Regions from separate parts of the Paenibacillus puldeungensis genome, predicted to be linked through region 2. Evidence: riboswitches for the same ligand, from Rfam matches in the RefSeq annotation. Region 2 holds a riboswitch; the other holds the start of a gene.

Evidence for each region. Region 2 has a riboswitch for cyclic di-AMP ahead of ACFQ3W_RS13655 (hypothetical protein). Riboswitches for the same ligand answer to the same signal wherever they lie in the genome.
Region 1: it holds a riboswitch for cyclic di-AMP, as region 2 does, so the genes downstream of both, ACFQ3W_RS19055 (APC family permease) here and ACFQ3W_RS13655 (hypothetical protein) in region 2, are expected to answer to the same signal.

What each region holds. Positions count from the first base shown of each region.
Region 1 is NZ_JBHTLM010000016.1:30,128-38,535, reverse strand. Features, by position in the region: gene ACFQ3W_RS19065 (TetR/AcrR family transcriptional regulator) at 1-253, shown strand, start outside; gene ACFQ3W_RS19060 (SOS response-associated peptidase) at 255-926, opposite strand; cyclic di-AMP (ydaO/yuaA leader) riboswitch at 1,172-1,359, shown strand; gene ACFQ3W_RS19055 (APC family permease) at 1,493-3,319, shown strand; partial or broken gene ACFQ3W_RS19050 (nitronate monooxygenase) at 3,495-3,656, shown strand; gene ACFQ3W_RS19045 (DUF2569 domain-containing protein) at 4,088-4,597, shown strand; gene ACFQ3W_RS19040 (response regulator transcription factor) at 4,761-5,453, shown strand; gene ACFQ3W_RS19035 (sensor histidine kinase) at 5,450-6,457, shown strand; gene ACFQ3W_RS19030 (ABC transporter ATP-binding protein) at 6,556-7,311, shown strand; gene ACFQ3W_RS19025 (FtsX-like permease family protein) at 7,308-8,408, shown strand, end outside.
Region 2 is NZ_JBHTLM010000009.1:22,565-29,307, reverse strand. Features, by position in the region: gene ACFQ3W_RS13665 (ATP-binding protein) at 1-1,467, shown strand, start outside; gene ACFQ3W_RS13660 (response regulator) at 1,454-2,155, shown strand; cyclic di-AMP (ydaO/yuaA leader) riboswitch at 2,315-2,486, shown strand; gene ACFQ3W_RS13655 (hypothetical protein) at 2,632-3,144, shown strand; gene ACFQ3W_RS13650 (hypothetical protein) at 3,137-3,391, shown strand; gene ACFQ3W_RS13645 (DUF445 domain-containing protein) at 3,279-4,532, shown strand; tRNA gene ACFQ3W_RS13640 (tRNA-Thr) at 4,632-4,704, opposite strand; gene ACFQ3W_RS13635 (MTH1187 family thiamine-binding protein) at 4,812-5,111, opposite strand; gene ACFQ3W_RS13630 (ArsR/SmtB family transcription factor) at 5,365-5,709, shown strand; gene ACFQ3W_RS13625 (SRPBCC domain-containing protein) at 5,737-6,252, shown strand.

The sequences.
Region 1 (8,408 bases), on a different contig from region 2:
ACTGGGGGAAACCCTGCAGGAAGTTTTCCATCATGATTATGAGCTGCTGTTTCCGGAAATTCCGTCCCATATCAATCGGGAGATTCTAATCAACCAGAACGTTTTCGCTCTTATGGGAGTGATCACTTATTGGGTTCAAACCGGGTATAGATACTCCGACAAATACATGACGGAACAAGTGCTGGAGATCGCCAGGTTGACCTATCGACCGGACATTCCTAGCTGTCTTGGGTTAAAGGCCGAAATCCGATAGCTTATTTTATTTCCTCTATTAACTCTCTTGAATCGTTTCTTACATTTCCTACAGCCGATGATACGGGGTAGGCTCTCATTTTCGTAGCATCGTAGGGTTTAAGTAAACTCTTCAAGAAATGAACATCGGTATTATCTCGATTAAGCCACATCGCCTCATCATCTGGGCGAAGAATAGCGGGCATCCGGTTATGAATACCTGCCATCAGCGAATTAGGTTCGGTTGTGATGATTGTGCAGGTGGCTAATTTATTACCATTCGGGTCGCTCCATATGTCGTAGAGTCCGGCAAAGGAAAAAATACTCCCATCTTGCATCATGATCCGATAGGGCTGCTTACGCTCTACTTCCTGTTTCCATTCGTAAAAACCATCGGCTGGGATGATGCAGCGGCGCGATGCGAGCAGTTGACGGAAGGACGGCTTGTCCGCCAACGATTCCGCACGGGCATTGATCATTTTGCTACCCATGCTCTGATCCTTGGCCCACTCTGGTACAAGCCCCCAGCGAAGCTCACCTAACCGCTGGCCCATTTTGCCGGATATAACCGCAAGTACGTTCTGCATCGGAGCCACGTTATATCTTGGTTTATAGTTGATGATTTTTGAATCTTCAATGATGTAACGTAGGATTAATTCATTGATCGGCAGCGTGATCGTAAAGCGTCCGCACATATCAAAATCCCCCTTTTTGGTGATTTGCATATATTTTATACCGTAGATCCTCTCCATTCCAATTTTATTTTTTTCAGAAAATAGCACTAACCATGCAAGAAACCTCGATTCAAGGAGCAATAAGTAAATGTAAACGGTTTATGAGCGCTTAATGAATCATTTTTATCTTCCATCTCACCTACATTGCCTTTACAAACCTTAACCTGGAACGTATGATTTTATTTGCTTCTTGAAAAAATTCATAAAATTCATAATCGCTGAATTTCCGTAAGGAAAACGGGGGAACCGTATATGGAACCGGCCTAGGTTTGGGCTTGGGACTTATTTGGGGTTAATCTTGAAAAGGCGTCTGTAAATGGCACCGTGATCAAGTAGGGCGACTCTTGCCGTCCGCATCCGACAGCTAACCTCGTAAGCGTTGGTCAGGAGTGGGTTTACAACTTGTGAAATTAGGCACAGGGATACCCTGTGTTTTTTTGTGCCTAAATTTGGACTGAAGGCATTAAAATGTTTTGAAATGCTAAAGGGGAAACTAACTAAAAATAAGGATATTGGCGGTGGAATTTGTGTTTTCCTATATAAAAAGATTTCTTATCGGACGACCTTTAAAGTCGACGGAGCTTGGGGAGCAGAAGCTTACTAAAGTTAAAGCATTGGCAATTTTATCTTCGGATGCCCTGTCTTCAGTAGCATATGGACCAGAGCAGATTTTGCTGGTACTGATGACCATTGGCGCAATAGCCTATTGGTACTCAATCCCTATTGCCATCGGAGTATTAATTTTGTTGGCGGCTCTGATTTTGTCTTATCGTCAGATCATTTTTGCCTATCCACATGGCGGGGGAGCTTATGTCGTATCCAAGGAAAACCTTGGGGTACTTCCAGGTTTAATTGCAGGCGGTTCCTTGCTCGTGGACTATATTCTCACGGTAGCTGTAAGTGTATCGGCTGGAACGGACGCCATCACTTCTGCCTTTCCAAGTCTACATCCTTACAATGTCATCATTGCTGTAGCTTTTGTCGTGCTCATCACCACGCTCAATTTGCGAGGGGTTACGGAATCGGCTTCGGTTTTTGCCTTGCCCGTCTATTTGTTCATACTCGCCCTGTTTATTCTAATCGGTGTGGGGGCTTACAACATACTGACCGGACACGTCTCGCCAAGCCTTCATACATCAATCGGCACCCCGGTTGCTGGGATTAGTCTGTTCTTGTTATTGCGTGCCTTTGCATCCGGATGTACCGCTTTGACGGGGGTTGAGGCCATTTCGAATGCCATTCCTAATTTTAAAGAGCCTTCTCCTCGTAACGCAGCGAAAACGCTGATGGCCATGGGTACCATTTTGGCTTTGCTTTTCTCGGGCATAGTAATTCTTGCCTATTACTACGGAGTTGGACATCGTGAAGAAGTGACGGTGCTTTCTCAAATTGCCGAGCAAACTTTCGGACGAAACTTCATGTACTTCTTTATTCAGGGAACGACAGCCTTGATCCTTATTCTTGCCGCCAACACGGGCTATTCTGCTTTCCCGCTGCTCGCGGTTAATCTGGCCAAAGATAAGTTTGTCCCAAGAATGTTCACGGTGCGTGGTGATCGACTCGGATATTCCAATGGAATCATTTTTCTCGGACTTTTTTCGATTATATTGATCATTGTGTTTAAAGGACAGACCGAAATGCTGATACCGTTGTATGCCATTGGGGTGTTCATTCCGTTTACGTTATCCCAGACCGGCATGATGGTCAAATGGATTAAAGAAAAGCCAGAGGGCTGGGTTCACAAGCTCCTGATCAATACGACCGGTGCCTTGATCAGTTTGTTAGTCAGTGTCATGTTCTTCATCACCAAGTTTAGCAGCGTATGGCCGGTTCTCGTGTTCTTACCCATCATTATTTACTTTTTCCACCGAATTCATAAGCATTACGAGGCGATTGCCGAACAGCTGAGAGTATCGAATTCTGTACCAGCTATACCGATTGAGGGGAATGTCATTATCGTTCCTGTTGCGGGTATTACGCATGTGGTGGAAAATTCGCTCAATTATGCGAAGTCATTGTCGCCTCATCAGATTATTGCTGTGCATATTCCTTTTGAAAGAGAAGACGAAGCGATTTTTGAACAAAAGTGGGGGAATTGGCAGCCGGGTATTAGATTGGTGACGCTGTATTCTCCATATCGGAGCATCGTACAGCCACTGCTTAAATTCGTTGATATTGTGCAGAACAAGGCGAATGAATCCAACTACCAGGTTACGGTCATTATTCCTCAGTTTATACCGAAAAAAGGCTGGCACAATATCCTGCATAACCAGTCCAGCCTCTTGATCCGGGCTCACTTGCTCTACCGCAAAAACGTTATTGTGGCAACAGTGCCTTATCATTTAAGTAAATAATAGTCGGGATCCAGACCGCTCAATAAGGCGGCAAAATGTACATGGGAGTCGTGTTCAAACACGGCTCCTTAACATTTTTATCAAGGCGCATGATATAATGAAATACATAACTCAATTTACTATATATTCCATAACGCTGGTATCAACGATTCTTTTTCTTGGGGGAAATGAAGTTATGGCGATTCATCTAAGCACTGAGGTATGTCGAAATTTTAATATTCGGTACCCTATCTTTTTAGCAGGTATGGCCGGCATACCGAATATGCCCTCCCTCGTAGCAGCGGTGTCCAATGCTGGCGGCTTTGGAACCCTAGGAGTTGCTTATATGACGCCTGAATCCGGGATACTGCTTCTAAGCTGAATAATCCGGAGTACATGTCGCTATGGGCGGGACAAGGCACTAGAATGCTAACAGCGAATCAGAAGGCTGAGGATATTATCATGGAAGTAATGCAGCAAGCTAGGGCGATATTGGAGTAAGGTTACGGCGTTTGCTCTAACGAATCCAATAAGCGCTATTTGGAGGAAAAACGGGGTTTTGAAAATCTAACGAACCTGAGACACGCTATTTGACCGTTTTCACGCTATTTGGCTGCAAATTATGTGAAATAGCGTTATCTGAGTTCGTTAGCACCGCCAGAAAAGCATTTTGAGCAAAATAACGCTTATACGGTTCGTTAAACGCCTCTCCGACGCCCCCGCGGACGCCTTGCTGATGCCCCGCAGAAAAGACAGGCCAATTATTTAATAACAAAGGAAGTGTGTTAATTGGAGACGGAAGTCAAGAAAAAGAATATCGATTATCGAACATTGGATGTTTCGGGTTTAGGAGGATGGTTAATCCTCGTGCAGATCAGTCTATACGCGTCGATTCTCTCTTTAATCATTCAGTTGTTTGCATATTTATCGCCTGATTATATTTCAGAAACATGGAATGTATTAACCTCAGAAGAATCGATGTTTTATCATCCATTATGGGGGCCTACGCTTATTTTCGAAGTGGTTTGCAACTCCTTGCTGCTCCTGTTTAGTCTATACATACTGATAATGCTTTACAGAAAGAAATCAGCATTGCCACGTCTCATGATTGTATTATTAAGTGTCAGCTTGCTGGCTGAAATCATAGATACGCTGCTTCTATTTCAAATTCCTCTTGCTAGAGAAGCGGGGAGTGGAACAGCTGCCATGAGGAACCTAGTCAAATCGTTAATTTCATGCGCCATTTGGATTCCTTATTTTTTGAAGTCGGATAGAGTGAAGAGTACATTTATTAAGTGAATCTATAGGGCGAAAATGCAATGTTAGATCCTGGGCTACGGTGCTTCGTGCATTACTAAGTGAGTAACTGTTTATATAGCACATCCACCTATTTTCTTATACACTGGGAAGGTGTACCGCAACAAGCAAATTACCCAATACATAAAGTGTGGTGACTTTTCCCTTGTTTAAAATCATGCTGATCGAAGACGATATGACCTTGTTTGATGAAGTGAAGGTCCGGTTGCTCCAGTGGTCTTATGATGTGTACGGAGTACAGGATTTCAGCAGAGTGCTTCAGGAGTTTACAGAAATTAGGCCAGATTTGGTCGTAATCGATATACAATTGCCCAAATACGACGGCTTTCATTGGTGCAGAATGATTCGCTCCCACTCCAATGTGCCGATTATCTTCCTGTCGTCGCGTGATCACCCGAGTGATATGATCATGTCGATGCAACTAGGAGCGGACGATTTTGTGCAGAAGCCGTTCCACTTTGACGTGCTGATCGCCAAGATTCAGGCAACGCTCCGCCGGGTTTACAATTACAACACGGAGCGGGTGGAGCTTAGAACATGGCGCGAGGCGACCGTCGAGTATGTGAAGAATACCGTTGCGAACGACAGCGGAACGATTGAACTCACAAAAAATGAAATGTTTATCCTGAAAATGCTCATTGAACGGAAAAATCAAATTGTGAGCAGGGAGGAGCTGATGAAGAGTCTGTGGGACAACGAGCACTTCGTCAGCGACAACACTTTGACGGTCAACGTCAACCGGCTCCGTAAAAAGCTGGAAAACATCGGCCTCGGTTCTTATATTGAAACCAAGGTCGGACAAGGCTATATGGCTACGGAAGAGGCTAACGCCATATGATCTACAAATTTTTGAGAGAACGCCTAAGCTGGATTTTGTTCTTTGTAGTTCTTCAGCTCCTGGTTTTGTTTACCGCCTACATCGATAATTCGATTCCGTTCGGTGCACTTTTATATATCGTGTTCTTGTCGACGCTTCTTTTTGCGGCGTTCCTGTTTGTTCGGTACCAAAAGGAAACGAGGTTTTACAAGAGCCTGCTTTCCTGGGACGATACCTATGATCTCGCTTCCATAGCAAGCGCGGGAAGCCCGTTTGAAGAGATTGTGATGGACATGCTGAACACGCAAACGGGAAGGTACAAGCGGGAATCCTCCCTGCATTTGGCCCGGATTGAAGAGGAAAAAGACGACCTGATGTCTTGGATTCACGAGGTGAAGACACCGCTGACGACGATGCAGCTCATGATCGATCGGCTGGGCGATGAAACGCTGAAGTCACAGCTTATGTACGAATGGCTCCGGATTCATTTGCTGCTGGATCAGCAGCTGCATCAAAGGCGGATTCCGTATATTGAAAATGACTTGTTTATCGAGATGACTGAGCTTGAGCCTATCGTGAACAAGGAGATCAAAGCGCTCAGATCCTGGTGTATACACAAAGGCATTGGCTTTGAGGTCAACCTCCCTATCAAAGAGGTGCTCACGGACGCGAAATGGCTCGGTTTCATTCTCAGGCAGCTGCTGACGAACGCCGTAAAATACAGCAGTGCGTCCGATATTATGATCGAAAGCGGCGAAAGGAACGGGCAGGCGTGGCTTAGCGTTCAGGACTTTGGAAGGGGGATTGATCCGAAGGATTTGTCCCGGATTTTTGACAAAGGCTTTACGTCTACGACGCTACATAAGGATTCTGCCGCTACCGGCATGGGTCTCTACTTGACTAAAAAGGTGGCCGATTCCTTGTCCATATGCATTGAGGTGGAATCCAAGCCCAGCGTGGGTACAACCTTCACGTTAATTTTTCCGAAAAGCAATGATTTCGTCCGCATTACGGGAAGCATGTGACAACATTGTCACATGCTTCTTATGTTTGTTCGGCGAATCGAAGGAAAAGGCGCGCCGCCTCGTTTATGATAGGAGCATAACCTAAAGGAGTGAGAAAATTGGCTATACTCGAAGCTAGTCAAATTCATAAAAGCTATGGCAACAAATTCAATAGACAGGAAGTGCTCAAAGGGATCGACCTTCGGGTGGAAAAAGGCGAATTCGTCAGTATTATGGGCGCCTCCGGCTCCGGGAAAACGACGCTGCTGAACGTACTCTCCTCGATCGATAAAGTCAGCTTGGGCAGCATTAAGATCGAAGGCAAAGAATTTACCGGTCTGAAGGAGAAGGAACTCGCTGAATTCCGGAAGCACCATTTAGGCTTTATTTTTCAGGAATATAATCTGCTTGACACGCTGACGGTGAAGGAAAATGTCCTGCTGCCGCTCTCCATCAAAAAGGTTTCCAAGAAAGAAGCCAATCAGAAGTTTCAATTGGTGGCGATGGAGCTGGGTATCTTTGATATCAAAGATAAGTATCCGAATGAGATTTCCGGGGGACAAAAGCAGCGGACATCAGCCGCGCGTGCTTTCATACATGACCCCAGCATCATTTTTGCAGATGAGCCGACGGGGGCGCTGGATTCAAAATCGGCCTCCGATTTGCTGAACAAACTAAGTGAACTGAACCGGAAGATCTCGTCAACGATCATCATGGTAACGCATGATCCGGTGGCCGCCAGCTATTGCAGCAGAGTGGTTTTTATCAAGGACGGACAGATTTTCACGCAGCTCAATAAAGGCGAGGAAACCAGACAAGCCTTCTTTAACGACATCATGAAAACCCAAGGCGTGCTGGGTGGTGTCCAGGAATGAATATTAACTACCTGATCCTTCGCAATTTGAAGAAAAATATTAAAAACTACTACTTATACGTCTTTGCACTGATCTTCAGTGTCGCTTTATACTTTGCTTTTGTTACACTGCAGTATGATCCGGCGATGGATGAGATCAAGGGCTCGGTGAAAGGTGCGGCCGGTATGGCTACCGCTTCCGTACTGCTGGTAGTAATTGTTGCGATCTTCCTGCTGTACGCTAACAATATTTTTATTAAGCGGCGCAGTAAGGAAATCGGACTGTTTCAATTGATCGGCTTGACCAAAGGTAAGATTTTTCGGATTTTAAGCAGCGAAAATCTAATATTGTACTTTGGTTCGATGCTGGTCGGCATCTTCGTTGGTTTTTCCTGCTCACGGTTGCTTCTGATGATTCTGTTTAAAGTGATGGACGTGGATGCCCAGGCCTCTTTAAACTTTTCAACACGAGCTTTGCTTCAGACTGTGATCGTTTTTGCGGCGGTTTACTTGCTTATTATGCTGATGAACTACACGTTTATCAAGAGACAGACGATCCTGTCCCTATTCCGGGTGACCTCATCGACTGAGAATAAAATCCGGAAGATGCCTGTCGTCGAAATTGTTATGGGTCTGTTCGGGATCGTTCTCATCCTGTTCGGCTATTATTTGTCCACCAAGCTGTTCGGGGGGCAATTTGTAAAGACCGAGGAGCTTTTTCTCGTGATGTCTATGATTCTAGGGTCGGTTATTCTCGGAACCTATCTGTTCTATAAAGGCTCAGTCAGCTTGATTTTTAATGCGATTCGCAAAAGCAAAGGCGGTTATTTGTCGCTGAACGAGGTGCTTTCGCTGTCATCGATCATGTTTCGGATGAAATCGAACGCTCTGCTGTTAACGATCATTACCACCGTATCGGCGCTGGCGATCGGCTTGCTTTCCTTAAGCTACATTGCTTATTATTCGGTAGACAAGTCGGCCAAGGAAATTGTGCCGAATCATTTCTCGCTGCTTGAAGATGAGGATATCACGAAATTTACCAAGGCCCTTCAGAAGAAAAACATTGTGTATAAACAGACGCGCAGAGACGTCATCATGGTGAAAGCCGATTTTTCTCAT
Region 2 (6,743 bases):
GCTTTTGATTTAGTCAATGTAGCGCTTCTTTTTTTGCTACCTGTACTTCTAAGCGCCGCCTTTTGGGGACTACGTCCTGCTTTGTACGCAGCCGTTTTGGGGGTTCTGGCTTTCGATTTCTTCTTCGTTTCTCCCTTTCTGAGTTTCGGTATAACGGACTTGCGCTATTTAATTTCATTCGGCGTTTATTTGGCAGTCGCCACGTTAACGGCCAGCCTGGCGGTAAAGCTGAAACGGCAACTGCTCTACTCCAAGCAGAGGGAGGCGCACACAGCCGTACTTTATGAGCTCAGCCAGCAGATGAGCAATATTACAGACATTCACTCCTTGTTAGACAATGTCTCCCGGCAAGTTTCACAAACCATAGGTTCGGAGAACGCAATTTATTTGCCGGATGAACAGAACAATCTGGTGCTAACCCACCGTTCCGACGTTCATAGTGATTGGGGACAGGGTGAAACGGAAAAAGTGATTGCGAAGCTGGCGTTCGATCATGGCGAAGCAGTTGGATACGGAACCCATACCCTGAGAGACTCTTCGGGACACTACATGCCGCTGCGAACCGAAGACCATGTGCATGGGGTACTGGCGCTCAATTTGAAAGAGCGGAGAATCGGTTTCACAACCGAACAACAGCGTATGCTGCAAGCCCTTGGCGGTTTGACCGCCAGCGCTATAGCTCGCGTGAAACTGGCGGAGGAAGCCAAAATTGCGCATTTGACGGCTGAATCGGAACGGATTCGCACGGCCATTCTAGATTCGGTGTCTCATGAGCTGCGCACCCCGTTAGCAGCCATTATCGGTTCGGCAACCGGTCTGATCGAAGGCGACTCCCTTTTTTCTCCGGAAGATCGCATGGAGTTGCTCCTGAATATTCGGGACGGCGCCCTCCGTATGAATCGACTGGTGGTAAATCTGCTCAGCATGGTGCAATTGGAAAGCGGGATGCTTCGGCTTAGAACAAACTGGTGTGATGTAGAAGATTTGATCGGTGTCACATTGGCTCAGGTTAAGGATTTTCAACAGCATCGAAAATTGTCGGTAAACCTTCCTGAATCGGCCCCTATCGTATCGGGAGATGAAGTATTGCTCGAGCAAATGCTGGTCAATGTGGTCAGCAATGCGATTAAATATAGCCCGGATTACAGCGAAATCGGCATTGCTGTGTCGTCTGTAGAAGACAACCTTGTTATTTCCATCTCTGATCAAGGAATCGGACTCAAGAATGATGAATATACGAAGATATTTGAAAAATTTTATCGAGCAAACGCAAACAAGAAAATAACCGGTACAGGATTGGGACTCGCCATTTGTAAGGGAATCGTGGAGCTGCACAATGGAACTATTACAGCAAAGCCGAATGAACCGCAAGGGATCGTAATTACGATAACGCTGCCCTTAAGCAAGCAGTATGGAATATATTCTGAACCGCAAGGAAAAGGGGCGGAGAATGATGACCATAAATAATCATGGATCTCGTATATTAATTGTCGATGACGAACCTCAAATTCGTAAACTTCTGAAAGTGACCTTACAGGCGCATCAATATTCAATTCACGAAGCGTCTACAGGAGAGGAAGGTGTGCTGCAAGCCTCTTTGGCTCATCCGGATCTGATCGTGCTTGATCTCGGACTGCCGGACATGCCCGGTATGGAGGTGTTAGCCCGCATACGGGACTGGTCAAACGTGCCGATCATTGTACTGACGGCCAAAGACAGAGAGGAAGACAAGATCGTGGCATTGGACAACGGCGCCGACGATTATGTGACCAAGCCATTCAGCATGGGTGAACTGGTTGCCAGAATTCGTGTGGCCCTGCGTCATGCAGCTAAATCGGCAAACGAACCTATCCTTCAGCTTGGCGAACTAACCATCGATTTGGCGCAGCGAATTGTAGAATTGAATGGAGAACGCATTAAGCTGACTCCGACAGAATATGACCTTCTGAAGGTTCTAGCCTCCAACGCCGGAAAGATCGTAACGCAGCGGCAATTGCTTCAGCAGGTTTGGGGCAGCCATTATGATGAGTCCGAAAGCCACTACCTGAGGGTATACATCGGACACCTGCGTAAGAAACTGGAAAAGGACTCGACGCAGCCCAAATTAATCGTTACGGAGCCCGGAATCGGATATCGTCTTCTTCCTCAGGAATAGAGCTGAAATCTTAGCTATCGTGAGTAAGATGCACGAGAAATGTTCATAAATGTATTTTTTTCTCATTTCATTTGTACTGAAGCTTGAATTTCCTTTTTCTTTATCTTCAGGCATCTTTCGGCGCTTTTACAAAAGGATTTGAGAAGTAGTATGATTCGGTTTAAACGAACGCTGAATTCCCGTTATACGGGAAGCGGGGGAACCATCGGATCGCAAGGTACGGTCCATTTGGGGTGAATCCGAAAAGAGACGACTTTCCGTCTCATAAGGTAGGGCGACTCTCACCGCCCGAATCCGGCAGCTAACCTCGTAAGCGTAGCAGAGAGAACCTTTATTTTGCCATGCTTTTGCGCCAGGCTTTTTTGCCTGTCCTCGCAGACCGCAGCAGAGGTTTGTTCTCTGTCTGTGGTTTTTTTCTGTAATCATACGGCCAAAAGAACTTTATTACGTTCTAAGCCGACGGAGGACCAATAAACATGAGGGCTTATTATTTGGGGACACATCGGGATCTGCTGGACCCGGTTAGTTTGCGTTATCTGCGTTTCGGAGCGCTTTGGTATGAGGAACACGGCCAAAGATTGGTCGTCGGCTATGGTTTTGGTGAAAGCAAAATCGAGATCCTTCGCCAATTCGGTGCTCAGGCATCCTGCCAAGCATGCATGGATATGGAGATCGTGCATGAGATCTATCAAAAAATCAGAAAACAACAGCAGGAACAAGATTGGTCCGAACACCGACAGCTTCCGCTTCTATCCGCTTTTAAAAAACCATGGAGGAATATGTCTTCAGGCTGGTACGTCTTAAAATTTCAAAAATCATTTCCTGTTCATTTATCCATTGTTCACAAAACAAAATATACCGTATGGATTGAGCATTCTGCCGTTTGTGAAAACGAAGCGGAAATCCAATGTTGCATTGAAAAAGCTGCGGCAGCTCACCATATTGACCTTAAATGGGTGGAAGGTTGGGGAGGAAAGCGGAATGGTTAAAAATCAGCTCAATTCCGACTCGGCCTTTTTTCCGTCATGGTCGACCGTAATTTGCCGAATCCATCGTCTATCAATTAATCTTAAAGGAGACAATATAAGAATCGAGCTACAGGGGACGGAAAGAGGTCATAAAGATGAACACCAAATATTTGGCAAGCATCTCGCTATTCATTATGTTTTGCGGCTTTATAGGCACATTATTATTACCCCAATCTACTTTTATTCTATTGTTGAAGGGGAGCTTTGAGGCAGGTCTGGTAGGGGGCATGGCCGATTGGTTTGCGGTTACTGCATTATTTCGCCATCCACTAGGTATCCCTATCCCCCATACTTCGTTATTACTAAAAAATAAAAACAAAATTACACGTTCGTTGATTTCCGCCGTTGAGAATGAGCTTTTAAATAAGCAAAGCATTGAAGCCAAGCTTCGGTCCGTTCACGTTTTGGAAACGTCATTCTTCATGCTAGCCAAATTACTGAGCAGGAAGAAAACCAGATTGGGCATACTGAATTTCTGCGAAACGCTGCTGCGGCAGCTGCCGGCAGAGAAATGCGTTCCGTATCTACAAAACGGATTATCCGTCTGGCTTAGTAAAGTTGATATTAGCTCCGCAACGAAAAATGTCTATCTGCAAGCCGTACGTTCCGGATACGATTACAAGGTTATCGACCTCGCGGCCACGGGACTAATCAAGTGGCTGGAGCAGGAGAATACAGGGGCACTCCTCGGCAGCATGGCGTACCGGAAATTATCGGAAATGAAAAGCAAAGGAATCAAAGGATTTTTCCTTCAGGCTGTAACAGGCTTTTTGACTGAAGATAAACTAGGTGTAATTCTGCAGGATTTGTCTCTTTCGGCGGCAAAAGAACTTATGGACGAGGCTAATCCTCTGCGCGAAAAGCTCATTCAGGAGCTGCGCAGCACATTGCTTCGGCTCATTGAAGATGAAGATAAGCTGCAGACTATCCGGAATTGGACTATAAATCAAATACAAGAAGAGTATGGAACGAATTTTCTGGCTTCAAGCATTGAAAACTTACGGGCGGCGGCGCTTGAGAGACTGGAGGAAGAACGCATAGCCGGGGGGCGCAAAATCTTTACGCTATACGGTTCCTTAATCCGGTTCATCAAGAGTCGCAAGCCGGAGGTTCTCGCGTCCATGGAGGACCGTCTTACGCAGTATTTGATCAATCTGGCGGCTTCGAATCATCATCTTATAGGTCAATTGGTAAAGGATAACCTGGACCAAATGGACGATGAGTCTTTAGTGATAATGCTTGAGGAAAAGCTTGGAAAAGACTTGCAATGGATTCGCGTCAATGGAGCCCTTTGCGGTTTTATACTGGGTTTTATGCTCACTTTAGTTTCCCTTATGATTTCGAGATAGCGCCAAAGGGTAGAAAAATGGTAGAAGTTTTGCTTCGGCAGACAAAAAACGCGGCCCCCGAAAACCTCGAAGACCGCGTTCTGCTTAGATTGTTTAGGATGCTGGTGAAGGGATTCGAACCCCCGACCTACGCATTACGAATGCGTTGCTCTACCAGCTGAGCTACACCAGCGAAAAACTTTTTTAGCGTGAAACAAAGACTATTATACCGCTTCTGAAAAATAATGCAAGAACTAATTCCTGGAAGTCGGGTGTTTTCTCCCTACCTGCCCACAAGAACTATAATTTTTCGCGTACGGAACGCAGCTTCTGTTCGGATGAGCTTGCTTTATCCCGGCGGTCATCGATTTTAATCGACGTTGATACACGACCAGCCCCGGCTTGGAAAGGTGCTTCGTGAATCGCCCGAATAGCTGCAAATACATTGTCTAGGTTACCTTCAATAATTGTGCTCATCGAGGTCAGCGTATACGTGATCCCCTCCTGCTTACCCAGCACCCGCTGCAAATCGGCTACATAGGAACTCAGACTTGTACTCCCCGTACCGATCGGAATAATCGTCACTTCTGCAATAGCCATACCGTGGTCCCCCTTGTCCAAAGTTAATCACTCTCCATTTATTTTACCACTTTAGCAGGCGTATTTTACAAATCTGATGTATCACATCTTCTCTTATATTTGCAGTAACACCTATTCAGCTTACTTCAAACGAAATATTCCTTGACGGGAATATTCTCTAAAGTGTATATTTTAACCATCACAAAGTTAACAATAGGTTGAAAGGGGATGGCATTGTTCCTAAAGACCAACACTTAATGAGGTGAACAACAGCATGTCAGACAGTGTTCCGAGTATGGACACAGCAACGCTGAGCGCATTGGCTGAAACTAATCGTATGCATATCGTCGAACTCTTGCGCAGCGGCCCCTTAACCGTGGGAGAAATCGCCGATCGGGCAGGACTCCGCCAGCCCCAAGCCTCAAAGCATTTGAAGGTGCTTACCAACAACGGAATTTTGGAAATGAAGGCGGAAGCCAACCGCCGGATCTACATGCTCCGGCCAGAGCCCTTCCAAGCGCTGGATTCATGGGTGAAATCCTTCCGGGGCATAACGGAAGAGAGATTCGACAATCTGGACGCCTACTTGCGTGAGCTGCAAAACAAGGAGAAGACTTAAATCAATTAAATAGATGGAGGAATTATGATGTCAAACAACGCTATGGTTTCGAGGGTAGAGAACGATCGGGTACTGATGCTGGAACGCGTTTTCGATGCACCGCGTGACCTCGTGTTCAAAATGTTTAAAGAGCCTGAGCATCTCAAGCATTGGTGGGGACCGAAAGGCTGGGAGCTTCCGGTTTGCAGCGTCGATTTCCGGCCGGGCGGCGTTTGGCACTACTGTATGAAGTGCGTTGATCAGAACCAGGGTGATTTTTACGGCATGGAGTCTTGGGGCAAAAGTGTTTACAAGGAAATTGTTGAGCCGGAATTGATCAGCCAAATCGATTACTTTTCGGATGCCGAAGGCAACACGAACGAGTCTATGCCGTCGACCGAGATCACGATAGAATTCATCGATCTAGGTGGCAGGACAAAGTTGGTCAGCCGTGCTGAATATGTATCCGCAGAGGCGCTCAAGACCGTCATGGATATGGGCATGCTGCAGGGCATCACGGAAACTTGGAAACGTCTCGAAGAGCATCTGAACGAAGTCAAGTAAGAAAGTTTGATGACGGCCGTCAGGCTTTAGAGCCGGCGGCTGTTTATTTTGGCGTATGTAGACGATCTTATTTGACTGAAAAGACAGGGTTTTCTCTCCTAATGGTTCTGAGTATGCTTATTTATGCAAAACTATCCTCGTTACCGAAGCTAAACATCTGACGGCGTCCTTTGAGATGGCTTTGACTTCTACACTCATCTCCCATTTTACCGCACGCCCATAACCCCGCTCCGATTGTTGTATTTCATACAACAATTTAGACGCGAAACGGCTTGCGCACCGCAGATTGATGTATTTCGTGCAGCAATTTTGGGTTAATTGGGCCTACTGCTACAATATTGTTGTACTTTCTACAACAATCCGGCCTAAAAGCCTAGAATCCGATTAGATTGTTGTACAATCTACAACATTTGTCCCACCTCTTACGTTACCGTTGAGATTATCTATTTATTGAATGCTGCTCTATTTTTTTAAGACAGATGCCCAAAAAA